DNA from 4 places in the Priestia sp. BR_2 genome. Region 4 is predicted to be linked to each of the others. Evidence: riboswitches for the same ligand, from Rfam matches in the RefSeq annotation. Region 4 holds a riboswitch; each other region holds the start of a gene.
The links. Region 4 has a riboswitch for cyclic di-AMP ahead of RB298_RS26430 (hypothetical protein). Riboswitches for the same ligand answer to the same signal wherever they lie in the genome.
Positions count from the first base shown of each region.

Region 1: it holds a riboswitch for cyclic di-AMP, as region 4 does, so the genes downstream of both, ehuB (ectoine/hydroxyectoine ABC transporter substrate-binding protein EhuB) here and RB298_RS26430 (hypothetical protein) in region 4, are expected to answer to the same signal.
Region 2: it holds a riboswitch for cyclic di-AMP, as region 4 does, so the genes downstream of both, RB298_RS31350 (C40 family peptidase) here and RB298_RS26430 (hypothetical protein) in region 4, are expected to answer to the same signal.
Region 3: it holds a riboswitch for cyclic di-AMP, as region 4 does, so the genes downstream of both, RB298_RS05455 (APC family permease) here and RB298_RS26430 (hypothetical protein) in region 4, are expected to answer to the same signal.

Region 1 is NZ_JAVFHM010000170.1:23,108-27,295, reverse strand. Features, by position in the region: gene RB298_RS08420 (ring-cleaving dioxygenase) at 1-213, shown strand, start outside; gene RB298_RS08415 (flavin reductase family protein) at 210-821, shown strand; gene RB298_RS08410 (SDR family NAD(P)-dependent oxidoreductase) at 1,004-1,747, shown strand; cyclic di-AMP (ydaO/yuaA leader) riboswitch at 2,117-2,263, shown strand; gene ehuB (ectoine/hydroxyectoine ABC transporter substrate-binding protein EhuB) at 2,618-3,472, shown strand; gene ehuC (ectoine/hydroxyectoine ABC transporter permease subunit EhuC) at 3,474-4,127, shown strand; gene ehuD (ectoine/hydroxyectoine ABC transporter permease subunit EhuD) at 4,131-4,188, shown strand, end outside.
Region 2 is NZ_JAVFHM010000350.1:52,719-56,906, forward strand. Features, by position in the region: gene RB298_RS31335 (AraC family transcriptional regulator) at 1-29, shown strand, start outside; gene RB298_RS31340 (2Fe-2S iron-sulfur cluster-binding protein) at 127-516, opposite strand; gene RB298_RS31345 (stalk domain-containing protein) at 739-2,013, shown strand; gene RB298_RS31350 (C40 family peptidase) at 2,134-2,610, opposite strand; cyclic di-AMP (ydaO/yuaA leader) riboswitch at 2,614-2,747, opposite strand; gene RB298_RS31355 (hypothetical protein) at 3,010-3,537, shown strand; gene RB298_RS31360 (ROK family protein) at 3,843-4,188, opposite strand, start outside.
Region 3 is NZ_JAVFHM010000139.1:62,170-66,357, reverse strand. Features, by position in the region: gene RB298_RS05455 (APC family permease) at 1-1,746, opposite strand, end outside; cyclic di-AMP (ydaO/yuaA leader) riboswitch at 1,913-2,108, opposite strand; gene RB298_RS05450 (molybdopterin-containing oxidoreductase family protein) at 2,595-4,188, shown strand, end outside.
Region 4 is NZ_JAVFHM010000305.1:176,035-180,222, reverse strand. Features, by position in the region: gene RB298_RS26440 (proline dehydrogenase family protein) at 18-938, shown strand; gene RB298_RS26435 (hypothetical protein) at 1,088-1,552, opposite strand; cyclic di-AMP (ydaO/yuaA leader) riboswitch at 1,689-1,861, opposite strand; cyclic di-AMP (ydaO/yuaA leader) riboswitch at 2,401-2,569, shown strand; gene RB298_RS26430 (hypothetical protein) at 2,699-3,109, shown strand; gene RB298_RS26425 (potassium-transporting ATPase subunit F) at 3,262-3,336, shown strand; gene kdpA (potassium-transporting ATPase subunit KdpA) at 3,366-4,188, shown strand, end outside.

The DNA of each region.
Region 1 (4,188 bases), on a different contig from region 4:
CGTAACTATTTCAAAGCGTTATATTTCAGGGAACGTGGGGGGATCCTGTTTGAGATCGCAACCGATCCGCCCGGATTTACGGTGGACGAAGACCTGCACTCGCTGGGGGAACAATTAAAGCTTCCTGCCTGGTTCGAACCGGAGCGTGCCCGAATCGAGCAGGGGTTGGAGCCTATACAAGTCAAAAATACAGGAGAGGGGCAACTCAAGTGATATCCATTGACCCGAATACCCAAAGCGAACGGGACACATACAAGCTGCTGATTGGAAGCGTCGTTCCGCGTCCGGTCGCTTTCGTTACGACATTATCGGCGGATGGCGTGCTGAATGCGGCGCCGTTCAGTTACTTTTCCATTGCGTCGAGCAATCCCCCTTTGCTGTCGGTTTCCGTTCAGCGAAAGAACGGTGCACCCAAGGACACGGCGAGAAATGCCATGCAGAGCGGCGAGCTTGTCATCCACATCGTGGACGAAGATACCGTTGCAGCCGTGAACGAAACGGCGGCGAATCTGCCTCCGGACGAAAGTGAGCTTGACCGAACCCGTTTAACCCCGGTCGTTAGTGACGTTGTTAAGGTTCCCGGCGTTCTGGAATCCAAGATCCGCATGGAATGCGTGCTGGAGCAGGTCGTCACGTTGGATGGCGCGGATCAGCTGCCTGCCGCTGATCTATTGATTGCCCGCGTCGTCCGATTTCACGTGTCCGAGGAGCTCTACGAGCATGGCCGGATTGACGCCTCGAAGTTGAAACCTGTGAGCCGCATGGCAGGAAATATCTATTCGACCCTGGGAGAGATGTTTACGATTGAGCGTCCGGTCTGACAGGGCTTGAGCTTGAATAGGGTTATTGCTTTGCGACTATTTTTAGCGAACATTCTTTTTCTTCGATAGGTTGCCGGTCATTCATTAGGAAACGGGGTATTGGAATATCATGGTCGGTATTTGCCCATTCTACATGAATGGATAGCCGGTTGATGAATTTACAACATAGGAGTGATCAACGCATGAAATTTGATTCCAAGGTTGTCATCGTGACGGGGGGCGCCAGCGGGATTGGCGAAGCGGCAGTCAGACTTTTTGCGAAAGAGGGAGCCAAGGTCGTTATCGCGGATTATTCCGACCAGGGACAAGCGGTTTCCGACGAATTGAGAGGAGCCGGCTTTGAAGCGCTGTTCGTCAAAACGGATGTAACCCAAGAGCAGGAAGTCGCGAATATGGTGAATCAGACGGTGCAGCATTTTGGCCGTGTCGATGTATTGTTTGCCAACGCAGGCATTGCCCATGATGCTCCTGCCGATCAGTTAACGATGGATAACTGGCAGAGAACGATTGATATTAATCTGACAGGGGTCTTCCTGTGCGATAAATATGTTATTCAGCAAATGCTGTCCCAAGGAACCGGAGGGGCAATCGTAAACTGCGGCTCGATCCATAGCCATGTCGGAAAAGCAGGGGTAACCGCCTATGCTTCGGCCAAGGGAGGCGTCAAGCTGTTAACCCAGTCGCTCAGCGCAGACTATGCCTCCAAAGGAATCCGAATCAATGCCGTGTGTCCGGGATATATCGATACGCCGCTGATCAAGGGAAGAACGGAAGCGATCACGCAGCACCTGGTCGGTCTTCATCCGATGGGCCGTTTGGGACAGCCGGAAGAAGTGGCCAAAGCCGTGTTGTTCCTCGCCAGTGAAGATGCCTCCTTCATTACGGGCACGAGCCTGCTGGTGGATGGCGGCTATACCGCGGTATGATGAGAAAAGCCCTGATGCTAAGCATCGGGGCTTTTTTTTAAGTCATTCCAGGCGTTGTTATCAGACTTATTATGGAGTGTTTCAAAAATTTTTTTTCGGTTCCGTATTTCATACGGGCAGACTTCCTGATCCGGGGCTCATTCATGGCATAAAACATATATGGCATGAACGATTTCCGCAAGACCCGTCAAATGCCTGCTATATAGCGGAAAATGGAGCATGGATTCCATGACCAATCCGGTGTATGGACAGCCTTAAATAAGGTGTTCAAAAGGCTCAATATCCTCGTTGCAAAAACGGTGTTTTTTACTTCTGAATTTCCAGAAAAAGCGGTTAAAGGGGTTTGACTTTTCCTGAGCTTCCCTTTATCATGAACACACGCTTAGTTTCCGGCATACATATTCCGGAAAGCGGGGGAACCAGTTTCACCAGGGGCGAGTCACTTGGAATTCACGAGTGTAGGGTACCATCTTACCCGAGTCCGTCAGCTAACCTCGTCAGCAGTGGATGGGTCTTGCATACATAATGGATGTTCATACAAAAGGCCCTTTATTCTCTATAGGGGCCTTTTCTCTATTTTTTGACCCCCTGCTGGCGGAGCTATGTCTAGATCCCCTGTTTGGTGGCCTTTTTGCATTCAATTACAGAGGAGGGGCAGCGCCTGCAAATGTGGAACGAATTGAATCGGTCAGACGGCATTGGGTCAAAGCGTGCAAGGAAGCGGATGAATCATCTTCCCTGAAGCCTCGTCCCATGCACGGGTATCTGAATGTCTATATATCCAAGTTAACGCATGTGCTAACACGGATAATTTCGTCATGCCGTTTTTTTAAGAAAGTGAAAAGCTATTACGAAAGGTTGTGGAAGGTTTTGAAGAAAGTGGTTGTGCTGGTGTTGTCCGTGATGATGGTGGTATTGCTCGCGGCTTGCGGCGACAAAGGAAGTACGCTGGATCGAGCCATTGAGCAGGGATATATCACCGTAGGGTTTGCGAACGAGAAGCCGTATGCCTACAAAGAAGCCAATGGGGAGCTCACGGGCGAAGCGGTTGAGATTGCCCGCGTTATTCTGGAGCGTCTTGGCATCAAGGAGATGAGAGGGGAGTTAACGGAATTCGGTTCGCTGGTCGCCGGATTGCAGGCCGATCGGTTTGATCTGATCACGGCAGGCATGTTCATTAATCCTGACCGCTGCTCTGCCGTCCTGTTCGCGAATCCGGAGTACAGCATCGGGGAAGCCCTTGCGGTAAAGCAAGGGAATCCGATGGAACTCGGAAGCTATGAGGACATTGCCAAGAATGAGCAGGCCAAGGTGGCCGTCATGACCGGCGCGGTCGAAATCGGCTACATGGAGAAATCGGGCATTCCTGCGGACCGGATCGTACAGGTCCCTGACCAGGCTTCGGCGATCAGCGCCCTCCAGGCCGATCGGGTGCAGGCGATTACCATGACGGGGCCGTCCCTGCAGGCGATGCTGGATTCAGCCAGCGACGACAGCATCGAACGCGTGGCTGATTTCGAGCAGCCGGTCATCGACGGCGAAAGCGTTCGCGGTTACGGGGCTACGGCTTTCCGCCAAGCGGATACCGAGTTCCAGGAGGCTTATAATGCAGAGCTTGAAAAGATGAAGGAGTCGGGCGAGCTGCTGGAAATTTTGCAAGAGTTCGGGTTCACGGAAGAAGAGCTTCCGGGTGAGATGACGGCCGCTGCGCTCTGCGGGGAATAGCATGCCGAATTCTTGGATCGATTTTCTTCCGACGCTGCTCAAAGGAGCAGAGATCACGATTATCGTCGCGTTCTTTTCAGCCATCCTGGCTATCGTGATGTCCTTTGCAGCCGGATTGTGCCGGCTGTCGAAGCTGTGGATCGTCCGCACGGCGACGGCCGTGTATGTCGAAGTCTTTCGGGGAACCTCCTTGCTGGTGCAGCTCTTCTGGTTGTATTTTGCCCTTCCGTTCATCGGCATCGAGCTTCCGAAAATGCTGGCGGCGATTCTCGCGATCGGACTTAACTTCGGCGCATACGGCTCCGAGATTGTTCGCAGCGCGGTGCTTGCCGTTCCGAAAGGACAGTGGGAAGCTGCCGTGGCGCTTAACATGAAGCCTTGGCAGAGGCTGTGGAACGTTATACTACCCCAAGCGTCCCTGCGAATGCTTCCCCCGTTCGGGAATCAACTTGTGGAACTCATCAAATCCACCTCGCTCGTTTATTTCATCACGATGGCGGATTTGACGTATCAGGCGATGGTGCTCCGCAACAATTACATCTCCTGGACGACCGAGATTCTGGTGCTGCTGCTCTTCATGTATTTTGTCATCGCCACGCTCGTCTCGATGGCGGTTCGACTGCTGGAGCGCAAACTGACCGCGGGGAGGCTGTAGCGGATGTGGGATTGGAAATATGTGTTTGAAATACTGCCGCAGCTTCTGAGCGCATTAAAAA
Region 2 (4,188 bases), on a different contig from region 4:
GGGAACAGAGCAAAATGGCCGTGGAGTGAAGGAATTTTGGTTTGTTTTCCTTTCAATAAAGCAGGCAGCCGCAATGGTACGGCTGCCTGCTTTATATATATTACTGTCATATGTCCTTCTATATCGTCAAAAGTATGGAGCATGCTTGATTTTGACTGGGCCGACCGTTTCGATCCTGCTCTGGCATCCGAGACGGTACCCCTCTTCGATTTCTTCCGGATCCAGGCGCCGTTCTTCGGCCAGATTGGGTTCGGACAGATACTCGATTCCCTCCACCACCATGCAGCGGCAGCGCGCACATGTCCCTCTTTTGCAAAAAGAGTTCCAATCCACCTCATTCCGCTCGGCCAAGTCAAGCACCGTCATGCCCAGAACAGGGGCCACGCTGCGCTGAACCTCGCGGCCCGTAAGCTCGATGATCCGGTCCGGCACGGCTTCCATTCTCTCTTCCGCTGCCGGGAGCGACGATTTTTCTCCGCTGTTCCCGCCCTTTTTGTTTTTCCAGAATTTAAACACGCCTTTATCCCCCTATGCATGTAATCATCAGGTTATGTATGAATTCCTTCAATTATTATACTGGAAAGTTTAAAAAATCAACATGCTTACTCTTATCGATTCTATGACATCATGCAATTGGAACTCTATGAAAATTTTGCTATACTAGCGTATGCTAGAGCAAATCCCATATTCTAAGAGAATCATTCTATTATTTTATTGGGTTGGAGGGAAAACAATAGCATGCTGCATAAACCATTAGGAAAAACAGCCGTCGCTGCCGTTCTTGCCTTATCTCTGCTCGGAACCGCTCCCCATAGCGGCCAGGTACTGGCTGCGCCTGCCATTTCGGTAAAGCTGGATGACGTTGCGCTTACATTCGATGCAGCTCCCAGGATAGACAAAGGGGTCACTTACGTGCCGTTCCGGACGGTCGGTGAAGCGCTGGGCATTCAAATCGCGTGGAACAGCAAAACGCAAACGGTGAAGGCCATTGGCGAGGTGAAAGGTCAAACGACGGAAGTGCTGCTTCAAGTCGGAAGCACGAGCGCAACCGTCAACGGTAAAAAAGTGAAGCTGGCCGCTCCCCCTGTCCAGCGGGAAGGCCGCGTTCTGATTCCGCTCAGCTCGTTCAGCAGCCAATTCGGCGTCAATGTCGGCTGGAATCAGGCGACTCGCACGGTCTCCCTCGTGTCGCCTCAGCGCGAAATGCATCTAAGAGCCTTTTACGCTTTGCAATCTTTCCAAGAGCGGGATCTCGTAGCATCCATGAATTCAGTCGCCTTCGGCTGGAGCCGCATTGATCGGGAAGGTCAGTTTACGCTTCAAGGCGACGAGTATCGTCTGCCTGCGGCGGCCGGCGACGTGACTCCGCAATCGATTGTTGCGGATGCAGCGGATCAGGAGATTAAACCGTACCTTATGGTTTACGCTTTGGACGGAAACGGCGAATTAACCAAAGTCCTCAGCGACAGCAGCCTTCGCCAAAAGTCCATTGAGGGCATCACGACCGCGGTCGCGGATAACGGATTCGGCGGCGTGGTGCTTGATTTCGAAGGGCTCGGTTTTAAACTGGATGCCGCGAAGCAGCAGAAGCTGCTTAATGATTACGTCAAGCAATTGAAAGCGGCATTGCCGAGCGACATTGCTCTGTCCTTAGCCGTTCCGCCATTGAACAGCGCCTATAAAGGCTATGATTACAAGACGCTGGCCTCCCTTGCCGATGATCTCATCGTCATGGCGTATCAGTACAATCCGGTTGGCACCAAAGCCCAGGTTCCTGAACCCAACAGTCTGGTGGACCAAGCCATTCAGCAGGCACTTCAGGCAGGCGTTCCTAAGCAGAAGCTCCTGCTCGGCATCAGCTTAAGCAGCGAAACCGCCACATCCGTCGACGATAAGCTCGGCTTGGCCAAGCGCTATGATCTGAAAGGTGCCGCCTTCTGGCGTCTGGGCTTGTTCCGTTCCTATAATAATGGCATGGAAGCCGCCGTGAATGCCTCTGTCGTAAAGGAATAATCTAGTGAATCTTTTCGCAGAATCCCAAATTATAATCTTCCATAAAAAAAGAAAGCCTGACAAGATCATCTCTTGTCAGGCTTTCCGGTTATGTATCGAACTCTAAACTGCGTATTCCAATTAGCTCGCGCTTCCTACCAGTTTAGCATAGTTCTCTTGACTCAATACACGGCGCGCCGTTACATAACGCGGTTCGTAATAGGAGTCGCTAAGCTTGCTGATTCTTACGCCCTTGCTGCTGGAAGCATGCGCAAATTGTCCATCTCCAATGTAAACGCCCGCATGGGAAATGCCGCTTCCGCTTGTATTGAAGAATACCAAATCTCCGACTCTCAGGTCCTCGCGATCCACATGAACCCCGGCTTTAGCCTGACTCTGGGATGTGCGCGGAAGATCCATGTCGAAATTTCTAAACATATACAGAATAAATCCGGAGCAATCAAATCCGCTTGTCGTTGTTCCGCCCCATTTATAAGGCGTTCCTACCAATTGCTTCACTTGATGCTGAAAATTCGGTTGTTGATCAGCATAAGCTGATACGGCACCTGAAGAAAAAATAATTGCAGACCCAAGCAATGTGATGACAAATTTCTTCAAAATATGTTCTCTCCTTCGATGCCTACGGAGTTAGCTAAGGGTTCGGTTGAAGGTTCCCTATACTCTCTATGGTACAAGAATAATTCACCCAAGACGGTTCCCCCGTTTTCACAAACGAAATTCGGCAAAATTCATTAACATTTTGTAACCTTCTCTTAATATAGTATACAAGCAAGGATGCTGTCAATAATATCCTAGAAATCTATCACTATATGTTAATCAATGTCGTATAGGCTGAAAATTTTCATGTTTTTTCATTATGCCATCTCGCATACTCATGACAATTATGTAACACTCCATCGAACCTCCGGCGACGTTTTGTTAACGGGCATGCAACTTTTTTGCAGTTCGGAACGTTTACATATTCAGACAAGAAATCAAAGAGGTGATCCTTCGCTTATGAGTCAAATCACGATGGCTGAAGCTTTGGCAGTCCGGGCAGCAATCAACCGTCTCATGAATCAATTGATGTCGGAACGCTTGAACAACAGCAGCACGATCATTGAAAAAGGGGAAACGGCGGAGTATCCTGCTCGCAGCGTGGATGCCATTACGGAAGAGATCGAAGCCGCCGCAGCGGATTACAGAAAGCTGGATCTGCTGATGGCAATCTCCAACACGACGCAGACCATTAGTTGGAACGGCTCCGACATGACCATCATGGAGGCGATCGAGCTCGCCAAACAAATGCGCAGCGATATCGGACAGCTTGCCCATCTCGGCTCCCGCAAGAAGCTGGAGCGCCAGAGCGGACGGGGAAGCGGAGATGGCGCCGTAACGCTGTTTAACGTGGCCTTATACGATCCGGAAGCTTATCAGGCGCAGGCGCGCAAGAAGGAACGCGAAGTGACCAGGCTCTCCTCACTGATCGAGCATGCCAACCATACGAGCATGATTACGTTCGACGCATCAAAATACATGGAGTAGCGGAAGCCGCCGGCTCCAAGCCTGCAGGCCGCCTCGCGTGCGGGTTTGGAGCCGGCGGATTCCGTCGGCGGGCGGGAAAGTGCGGGCAACCGCTTATTGTTTGTCGGATACAAACAAACCTAATAGGAAACCAAAAACTCGACTCCAGTGAAAACGGATGACGGCTCACGGTTTACGCCTATCACCTGTCACAAGTTACGGACTTCGCTTACGCAAATATGATCGCTCCGTTTCCCGCTCTCTTCATGAATAATCAGAAAGCCGCCCTTGAGGGCGGCTTTTGTTGCCTTTTCTTTACGAATGTATTATTGGAACAAGGCTGCGGCTCCAACCAGGCCAACATCGTCCCGCAGTCCCGCAGGAACGATCTCGTAGGTTCCTAAATAAGACGGCATGACCAGCTTATCCGTCATTTCCCGAAGCTGCGGGAAAAGGAGCTCGCCTGCTCTGCTCACACCCCCGCCAACCACGATGCGATCGGGGTTGAAGCTGTGAATGACGTTAACCAGTCCAAGCGCCATGTAATAAACGGCACGATCGATGACCTCCACTGCGACGGGGTCATGAAGACGTTTAGCCTCGAATACATGCCTGGCGTTCACGCCTCCATCGGCTGCGGCCAGTTCAGAAATAACGCTGGTCTGGGTAAGC
Region 3 (4,188 bases), on a different contig from region 4:
TTGATTGTGCAGGAAATTATGCCAGCCCTTCTTTGGGATGAACTGCGGAATGACGACGGTAACCTGATAGTCGGATTCGCTGGCCTTGCGCTGCACGGTATCGATGAATTTCGTCAGCGGCTGAATGATGCTCCGATAAGGCGAGTGCAGCGTTACCAGCCGGATGTCCGGCTGCCACTTTTTCCATTTTTCCTGGAAGGCGACTTCCTCCTCCCGCTCGAACGGCACGTACACCGCGATGATTTGGCCCGCTCCCAGCGATTTGGCGTAATTCAGCGAGTTCTCCACCACATGCGTGATTCCTGCCACAGGCAGGATGATGACATTCCCCTCAATCGGCTTAACCGGCTCGCAGGTCGTAATCCGGAGCTGGTCCGCTACCGCCTCGTAATGCTTGCGGATCCGGGTGAAAATCCAGATGATCAGCGGCAGGAATATCAGCACGGTCCACACCTGGGCGAATTTCGTAAAGAAGAAGATCATGGTCACGATAAAGCTGATGCATGCGCCGGTGGTGTTAATGATCAGTTTGACGATCCAGCCTTCGGGCTTTTCGCGAATCCATTTCACCATCATCCCCGTCTGGGAGAGGGTAAACGGGATAAACACGCCGACGGCATAGAGCGGAATCAGATGCTCGGTTTTGCCTTCAAAAGCCAGCAGCAGCAGAATGGAGAAAAATCCAAGAATAATGATTCCGTTCGAGTATCCCAGACGGTCGCCGCGGACGGTGAACATTCTAGGAATGAACTTATCCTTCGCCAGATTGACGGCAAGCAGGGGAAAAGCGGAATACCCCGTGTTGGCGGCGAGGATCAGAATTAAGGCCGTTGTCCCTTGTATGAAGTAATAAAGCGCATTTCGCCCGAAGGTATGCTCGGCAATTTGGGAAACGACCGTGACTTGTTCGCTGGGACTGACCCCATAGTAATAAGCCAGGAAAACGATGCCCGAAAATAACAGGGCCAGCAGCGACCCCATCGCCACCAGAGTTTTGGCCGCGTTATTCGGGGCCGGGTCTTTGAAATTCGGAATGGCATTGGAAATCGCCTCCACGCCGGTCAGGGCGGAGCTGCCCGAGGCAAATGCGCGCAGGAGCAGAAACAAGCTCAGCCCGGCTACGGGCGTGCCGATCGGCGTATGAAGCTCCGGAGACGCATGGCCTGTGGCAATGTTGAATATCCCTACCCCGATCAGGATGAATAACGCAAGCACGAACAGGTAAACCGGATAAGCCAGTATGGAGGCCGACTCCGTAACCCCTCTTAAATTCAATACGGTCAAGCATAGAACGAACACGATGGAAATCGGCAGATTATAGGCATGCAATTCCGGAAAAGCCGACGTGATCGCATCCGTCCCGGCCGACACGCTGACCGCAACCGTCAGGATATAGTCCACGAGCAAGGAACCGCCGGCAACCAGCCCCGGGTACATGCCCAAATTCCGTTTGGACACGACATATGCGCCGCCGCCGTGCGGATAGGAGAAAATAATTTGTCTGTACGACAGGATAAGTGCCAGCAACAAGACCAGGACGCCGACGGCAATCGGTATGGAATACCAATAGGCAGCTGCCCCGACGGTCATCAACACAATGAGGATTTGTTCCGGGCCATAGGCCACGGACGATAGCGCATCGGATGACAGGATGGCCAGCGCCTTGGTTTTATTCAGCTTTTGTTCGCCTAATTCCGTCGATTTAAGCGGTCTTCCGATGAGGAAGCGCTTGATTGAGGATAACATGGTTGTTTTTCACCGCCGCTTAAGATTAAGTTCATGGTAGAAGCTCCCTGAACGGACTTCTATCGGTGTTTTTTATATGCTGGACATAGGAGCGGTCACCCTTCCTATGCTGATTTTTGGCAAACAAAAAACACAGGGTAGAACCCTGTGTTTGATCACAAGTTCACAACCCTCCCGATCAACGCTGACGAGGTTAGCTGTCGGATTCGGGCGGTGAGAGTCGCCCTACCTGATTCCATCGCGGCGTACGTACGCGATGGAATCAGGATTCACCCCTTAGTATGGTTGAAGGATCCTATAGGTATCCTTCCATACGGTTGGTTCCCCCGCTTTCCATCAAGGAAATTAAGCGAATGTCATGTGAATATGAAGAATGTTTTCGAAGCTGAATAGTATATTACGCCTGCTCCAATCGTTTGTAAAACATCCTCCAACGAGCATTCGAACAAAATTATTTATAAAAAATGACAGATAAGCGCTTACATAATGACGTGGCTTTGACTGGCTTTTTATTTTGCATGTTTTCTGCGAAAATCACGAGTTTCTATAATATGGAAGGTTAGTCGCGGGGAACATCGGTCACTGGGAGGATGCCATATAAACAAATTCGCCATGCCGGTCTCGGGGGAGGAGACACTGGCATGGCGAATTTTTTTGGGAGTGGTCCATGATTCGGCAAGGAAGAGAAAGGGTCTGGGTTCCTCTTCTTTGCTCTTGATAGGAATATACCCGGGGGGAAGAAAAGTGAATCACCTGATTAAGAAAAAAATGTATGACTTTACTGGAACCCCGATTTTCTTTTAAGATAATGGGATATGATGCAGCCGAGCAAAAGGGGGAAGCACGAAATGACTCAAGCGATGATTCATCAGGAAAACGGCGTATTTCCGGCGGTATGTCCGTTGGATTGTCCCGATACATGCGGCCTGCTGCTGCATAAAGAGAACGGAAAAATCGTCAAGGTGACCGGTAATCCGGAGCATCCGATTACGCAGGGAGCCATCTGCAATAAAGTCCGTAATATGGCACACCGGGTGTACCATCCGGAACGCGTGCTCTATCCGCTGCGAAGAGTAGGTCCCAAGGGAGAGGGCGCCTTCGAGCGGATCAGCTGGGACGAAGCCATTCAGGAGATAGCCGGACGCTATAAGGGCTTGATCGAGGAATACGGCTCCGAGAGCATCCTGCCCTACAGCTTCTACGGCAATATGGGGATATTGAGCGTCGACGGCATGGACCGCAGGTTCTTCAACAGGCTGGGTGCCAGCCGCCTGAAGCAGTCGATCTGCAATTCCGCGGGCAATGAGGGCTGGAAATCCTTGATGGGGTTTAATGGGGGAACCGTTCCGGAGGACACCGTACGAGCCGACGTCATCCTCGTCTGGGGCGGCAACATCGTCAGCACCAATATGCACCAGATGGTGATTGCAGAGAAAGCGCGCAAAGCCGGTGCCAAGGTCGTTGTGATCGATGTCCACAAGAACCAGACGGGGCAATGGGCGGACTGGTTCATTCCGCTGTATCCAGGCACGGATGCGGCGCTGGCCGTCGGCCTCATGCACATCATGTTCCGTGACGGCATGGTAAATGAGGAATTCCTCCGCAAGTATACGATTGGTCATGAAGCCTTGCGCGAGCACGTCAAAGAATACACGCCGGAGCACGTTTCTTCCATTACCGGCATCTCGATCGAGGATATCGAGAAATTGGCCGAGCTCTACGGCCGGGCCGATACCTCCTACATCCATATCGGCAACGGTCTTCAGCATCACGACAACGGCGGCTTGACGGTGCGCAGCATTGCCGCGCTTCCCGCTTTGACCGGACAATGGCTGAAGCGGGGCGGAGGGGCCGCCAAGTCGAACGGCGGTTACAACAGCATGGATAGCGACGCGCTTGAGCGTCCCGATCTCCGGCCGAATCCCGAAGCGCGCACCATTAACATGAACCGGATCGGCGAAGCGCTTGCCATGACCGAACAGCCGATTAAGTCGCTCTTCGTTTATTGCAGCAATCCGCTGGTTGTGGCTCCCGATACCGAGCGGATCAGGGAAGGGTTTGCACGGGAAGATCTGTTTACGGTTGTGCATGACCTGTTTATGACGGATACGGCCAAGTATGCCGATATCGTGCTCCCGGCAACCTCCTCGTTCGAGAATACGGACCTGTACGCTTCCTACTGGCATCAGTACGTTCAGCTGCAGGAGCCGGTCATTCCGGCACTTGGGGAGAGCAAGGGCAACGTAGAGCTGTTCTCCATGCTGGGACGGGCTATGGGGTTCCAGGAACCGGCTTTTCATGAGACCGAGGAAGAGATGATCGCAAGAGCGCTCGACTTCCCGGATAACCCTTATCTAAACGGCGTCACGCTGGACAAGCTGAGGGAACAGCGCCATGTGAAGCTCGATATGACGCCGCTTGACACGTATCTGGATCGTTTGC
Region 4 (4,188 bases):
GCAAAGGGGGCGCGCGCATGGACGGAACCGAGCTGTACCGTAAAGTGATCCTGACGGTGTCCGGCAATAAACTCGTGAAATGGCTGTCGATCAAGTACGGCCGGAAATTGGCTGGCCGATTCATTGCCGGCGATACCTTGGATGAGGCGCTGGACGAAATCGAGAGGCTGAACGCGAAAGGCATTCTCGTTACGCTGGATCATTTGGGGGAGGGCATTACGACGCTGGATGAAGCGGCCGGGTACCGGGAGGAATATTTGAAGCTGGTGGAAGGGATTGCGAGGCGCGAAGTGCAATCGAACGTATCCTTGAAACCGACGCAAATGGGCATGGCCCTGGACCCCGAGAAGGCTTACGAAAACATCAGGTCGGTGGTAAGAAAGGCTAAAGAGCACCGCAACTTCGTTCGCCTGGACATGGAGGATTCGCCGTATACCCAGGCAACCATCGATATGACGCTCCGCCTTCATAAGGAGGGGCTGACCAATGTGGGGACCGTGATGCAGGCCTACTTGTTCCGTACGGAGGAGGACGTGAAGAATCTGTTAAGGGCCGGCGTTAATCTGCGGCTGGTAAAGGGCGCGTACAAAGAGCCGGGAACCATCGCCTTTCAGCAGAAGCGGGAGGTCATTGACAACTACAAGAAATTGGTCAAAATGCATTTCGACCAAGGAGCCTACGTCGCGATTGCCTCGCATGATGACAACATCATCGACTGGGTGAAGGTATTTGCCGAGCAGAGCCGCATAGACAAACAGGACTATGAATTTCAGATGCTGTATGGACTGCGAATGAACGATCAAGCAGCGCTTGCGCAGGACGGCTACCGTATCCGGTGTTATATGCCCTATGGAACGATGTGGTACCCGTATTTCACCCGGAGGTTGGCAGAGAAGCCGGCCAACCTGATGATGGTGCTCAAAAATATGTTCAAGTGAGCGGGATCCGATTGCAGAACCCCGTCAAAATGCCTGATGAAATAAGTGGCTTTTTGACGGGGTTCTTCATGGTTTCAAAAAACATCAGGCTGCTTAGAAGTGCCCGATCCAAAGGAAACGGGTACAGCAGCTCTCTGTAGCTGCTGCCCCTAGAAATGATAATACGCCTCCGAGCAATTCATAAGGAAGGAGCGCTCTAGCGGCAGTCCGCCTAAACGCTCTCGAGTGATGTGCCGATGCAGGTTGATCTCCAGATCGGCGAGGGCCGATACAGCAAGTTGCATCCGTGCGGGTCCCCACTGCTGCTGCTTTCGGGCATAGCGAATGGCCTCAGTCACGGACATGCCTCTCAGCCTTGAGAAGACGGATGCCCAGCGGACCAGGTCCGAAAATTCTCTCTTGCTTGGCAGGGCATATTCGACATATCCTGCCGCGTCTTTGCAGCTGACTTTGAACAAGCCGCAGTTCCAGCCATGATCGCTCCATGGGATAAAGCGTTCGGCCGAGCCCCGGTCGAAACGAAATATCTCCATATGGCGGATAGTCTCTTCACCTAATGCAGGCACTGCGGTTTCGATGACGGGTGTAAGCGCTGCCTCGATGAGTTTCGTCATGATATGATCTACGCTCCTTTATAAGAATGTTATATGCACGGCAAATAGGCCTGGTGAGCAGAGAAACCCCGCTCTCCAGGCCTATTTATGGTTAGAGCCCCAATTCCGGCGGCCGCTATGCCAAAGCTTGGATGGTATTCTCTCTCAACAACGCGCCTACGAGGTTAGCTGACGGATTCGGACTGAGAGCACCCTACCGCTGGGCCCTTCGATCCTAGGCGCAGCGGATTCACCCCATTCACCAATCGAAGACTGGTGACTTTGGTTCCCCCGTCTCCCGGTCTGTCGGGAGCTCGGCGTATCACGTGTTTCGGATAGATGGATGAATCATACGCCGGAGGAAACGAAAAGTAAATGACCGTATGGGACGAATAGATTCCGAAATGTGATGAAAACGGTAAAAGAAAACGCGTACAATCGGCCGTGTCATCTATTATCGTGGCAAAATCTCGGTATCTCGTTGGATTGCGATAAATAAGAGAAAACAAGAGAAATACATAGTATAGAGCAGTATTCGGAAGATAAAGACGAAATACTGCTTGGTTCCTGTTCGACATAACGCTAGATGTGTTTTTGCTCACATTTACATCCTGCGGGGCCGGACGTATGATACGAACTATGAATTGACGGTCATCAACGACCAAGGCATACGGGCAGCCGTTTCATGAAGGTCTAAAGGCAGTGTGAGAGCTGCCCCTAAGCCTTTATGGATCGATGGCGAAGGCACCATGGGCCTTGCTGAGATTTGAAGGTAGAGGCGACTCTCACCGCGTGAACCTCCTGTTGCTGTGCTGTTATGCCCAGTCTGGATGACAAGTCAATGGCTAATAGAATAACATGCTACTCGTTATTAATTTTCGCTGAGTCCTTGAATGGAAAAGGAACGGGGGAACCAGTCGGGAGATGAACCTGATCTCTCTGGGGTGAATCCTGTAGACAAGATAACGGTCTATGGGTAGGGCGACTCTCACGCCCGAATCCGTCAGCTAACCTCGTAAGCGTATCGAGAGAGGCAACGATTGTCGTGGACTTGGGCCACGGTGTATTTCACCGTGTCCTGTAAGAAGCCTGCGGGAAGAGTTCTTCTCTTTCCGCAGGCTTCTTTGTTGTTGCCTTCTCTTTCTGACCTTAGGAGGAGAAACGAAGATGGAGAAACCACAGGAATTCATCCTGGTATCCGCGCCGAACAAGGCCGGGGAGGAATTCGTCCGCCAGCTGATTCACAAACGTGTTCCGTTTGCGGCTATAGCCAACAACCGGGCTGAGCAGCAGAGGCTGCGAGAACTGGGCTGCAAACCCATCATTTTGATTGATACAAGAGACGAGCAGACCTGGATCATTCCCGAGTTTCCCGTCAGCAAGGTGTTTCTGTTCGAAAGCAGCTTGAATCTGTGCTGCCGCTACTTGCGGATCTGCCGGACATGGACCTCGGAGTCGATTTACGTGATCACCCATTCCGGCAATCCGCGCTTGATATACAAAGGGCTGGGTGCCGATGTGGTGCTTCATACGAATCATCATCAGGTGTCCTTTCTGATGGCATCCGTTATGAGCTAAGCGTTTGGACTGACGCCACAAGAGTTAGGGGAGGTTACATTCATGCAGGATTTAGTTATGGTGCTCATTTTGGGAGGAACCTACGGACTGCTCATGCTGTTTATGTCCTGGTGCGGGCGCGTGGTTTCGGAACCGGAGGCTGATCAGCCGTGATGATCATGTTGATATTCACGATTTTTATTTTTCTCTATTTGATTTATGCGCTGATTCACCCTGAAAAATTCTAGGGAAACGGCTGAAGGAGGAAGGCATCGTCATGGGCATTTTACAAATTGCCATCGTTATACTCGTTCTAGTGCTGCTGGTCAAGCCGCTGGGAACTTATCTATATCAGGTGTTTCGTTATGAAAGCAATGGAACGGACAGATGGTTCTCCTGGGCGGAGAAACCGATCTTTGCTCTGATCGGCTTGAAAGAACGCAAGGGGATGACATGGAAAGGATATGCCGTCAGCTTTGTGTTAACGAATATCGTGCTGGTTGCGGCGGGCTACTTGATTCTGCGGCTGCAGAAGGTGCTGCCGCTGAACCCGAACGGCATCGGCCATATGGAACCGACCTTGTCGTTCAATACGATGATCAGCTTCATGACCAATACGAATCTTCAGCATTACAGCGGGGAGTCGGGATTGTCTTATCTGGCCCAGATGGCCGTCATTACGATGATGATGTTTACGTCCGCGGCGACCGGGCTGTGCGTGGCGATTGCTTTTATCCGGGCGGTGACCAGCAAGGGCACGACCGTCGGCAACTTTTTTGAGGACTTCGTTAAGGCGCATACCCGGGTATTCATTCCGGCTGCTTTCATCATTGCGATGGTGCTGGTGGCGCTGCAGGTGCCGCAGACCCTGAAGCCTACGCTCAGCGTCACGACGCTGGAAGGAAGCGAGCAGCAAATAGCGGTGGGTCCGGTGGCTGCGCTCGAATCGATCAAGCATCTGGGCACCAATGGGGGCGGTTTTATGGGGGCCAACTCGGCGCATCCGTTCGAGAACCCGTCCCCGCTGACCAATGTGATCGAGATTCTGTCCATGTGGAGTCTCGGGGCGGCGCTTCCTTACACATTTGGTTTGTTCGCGA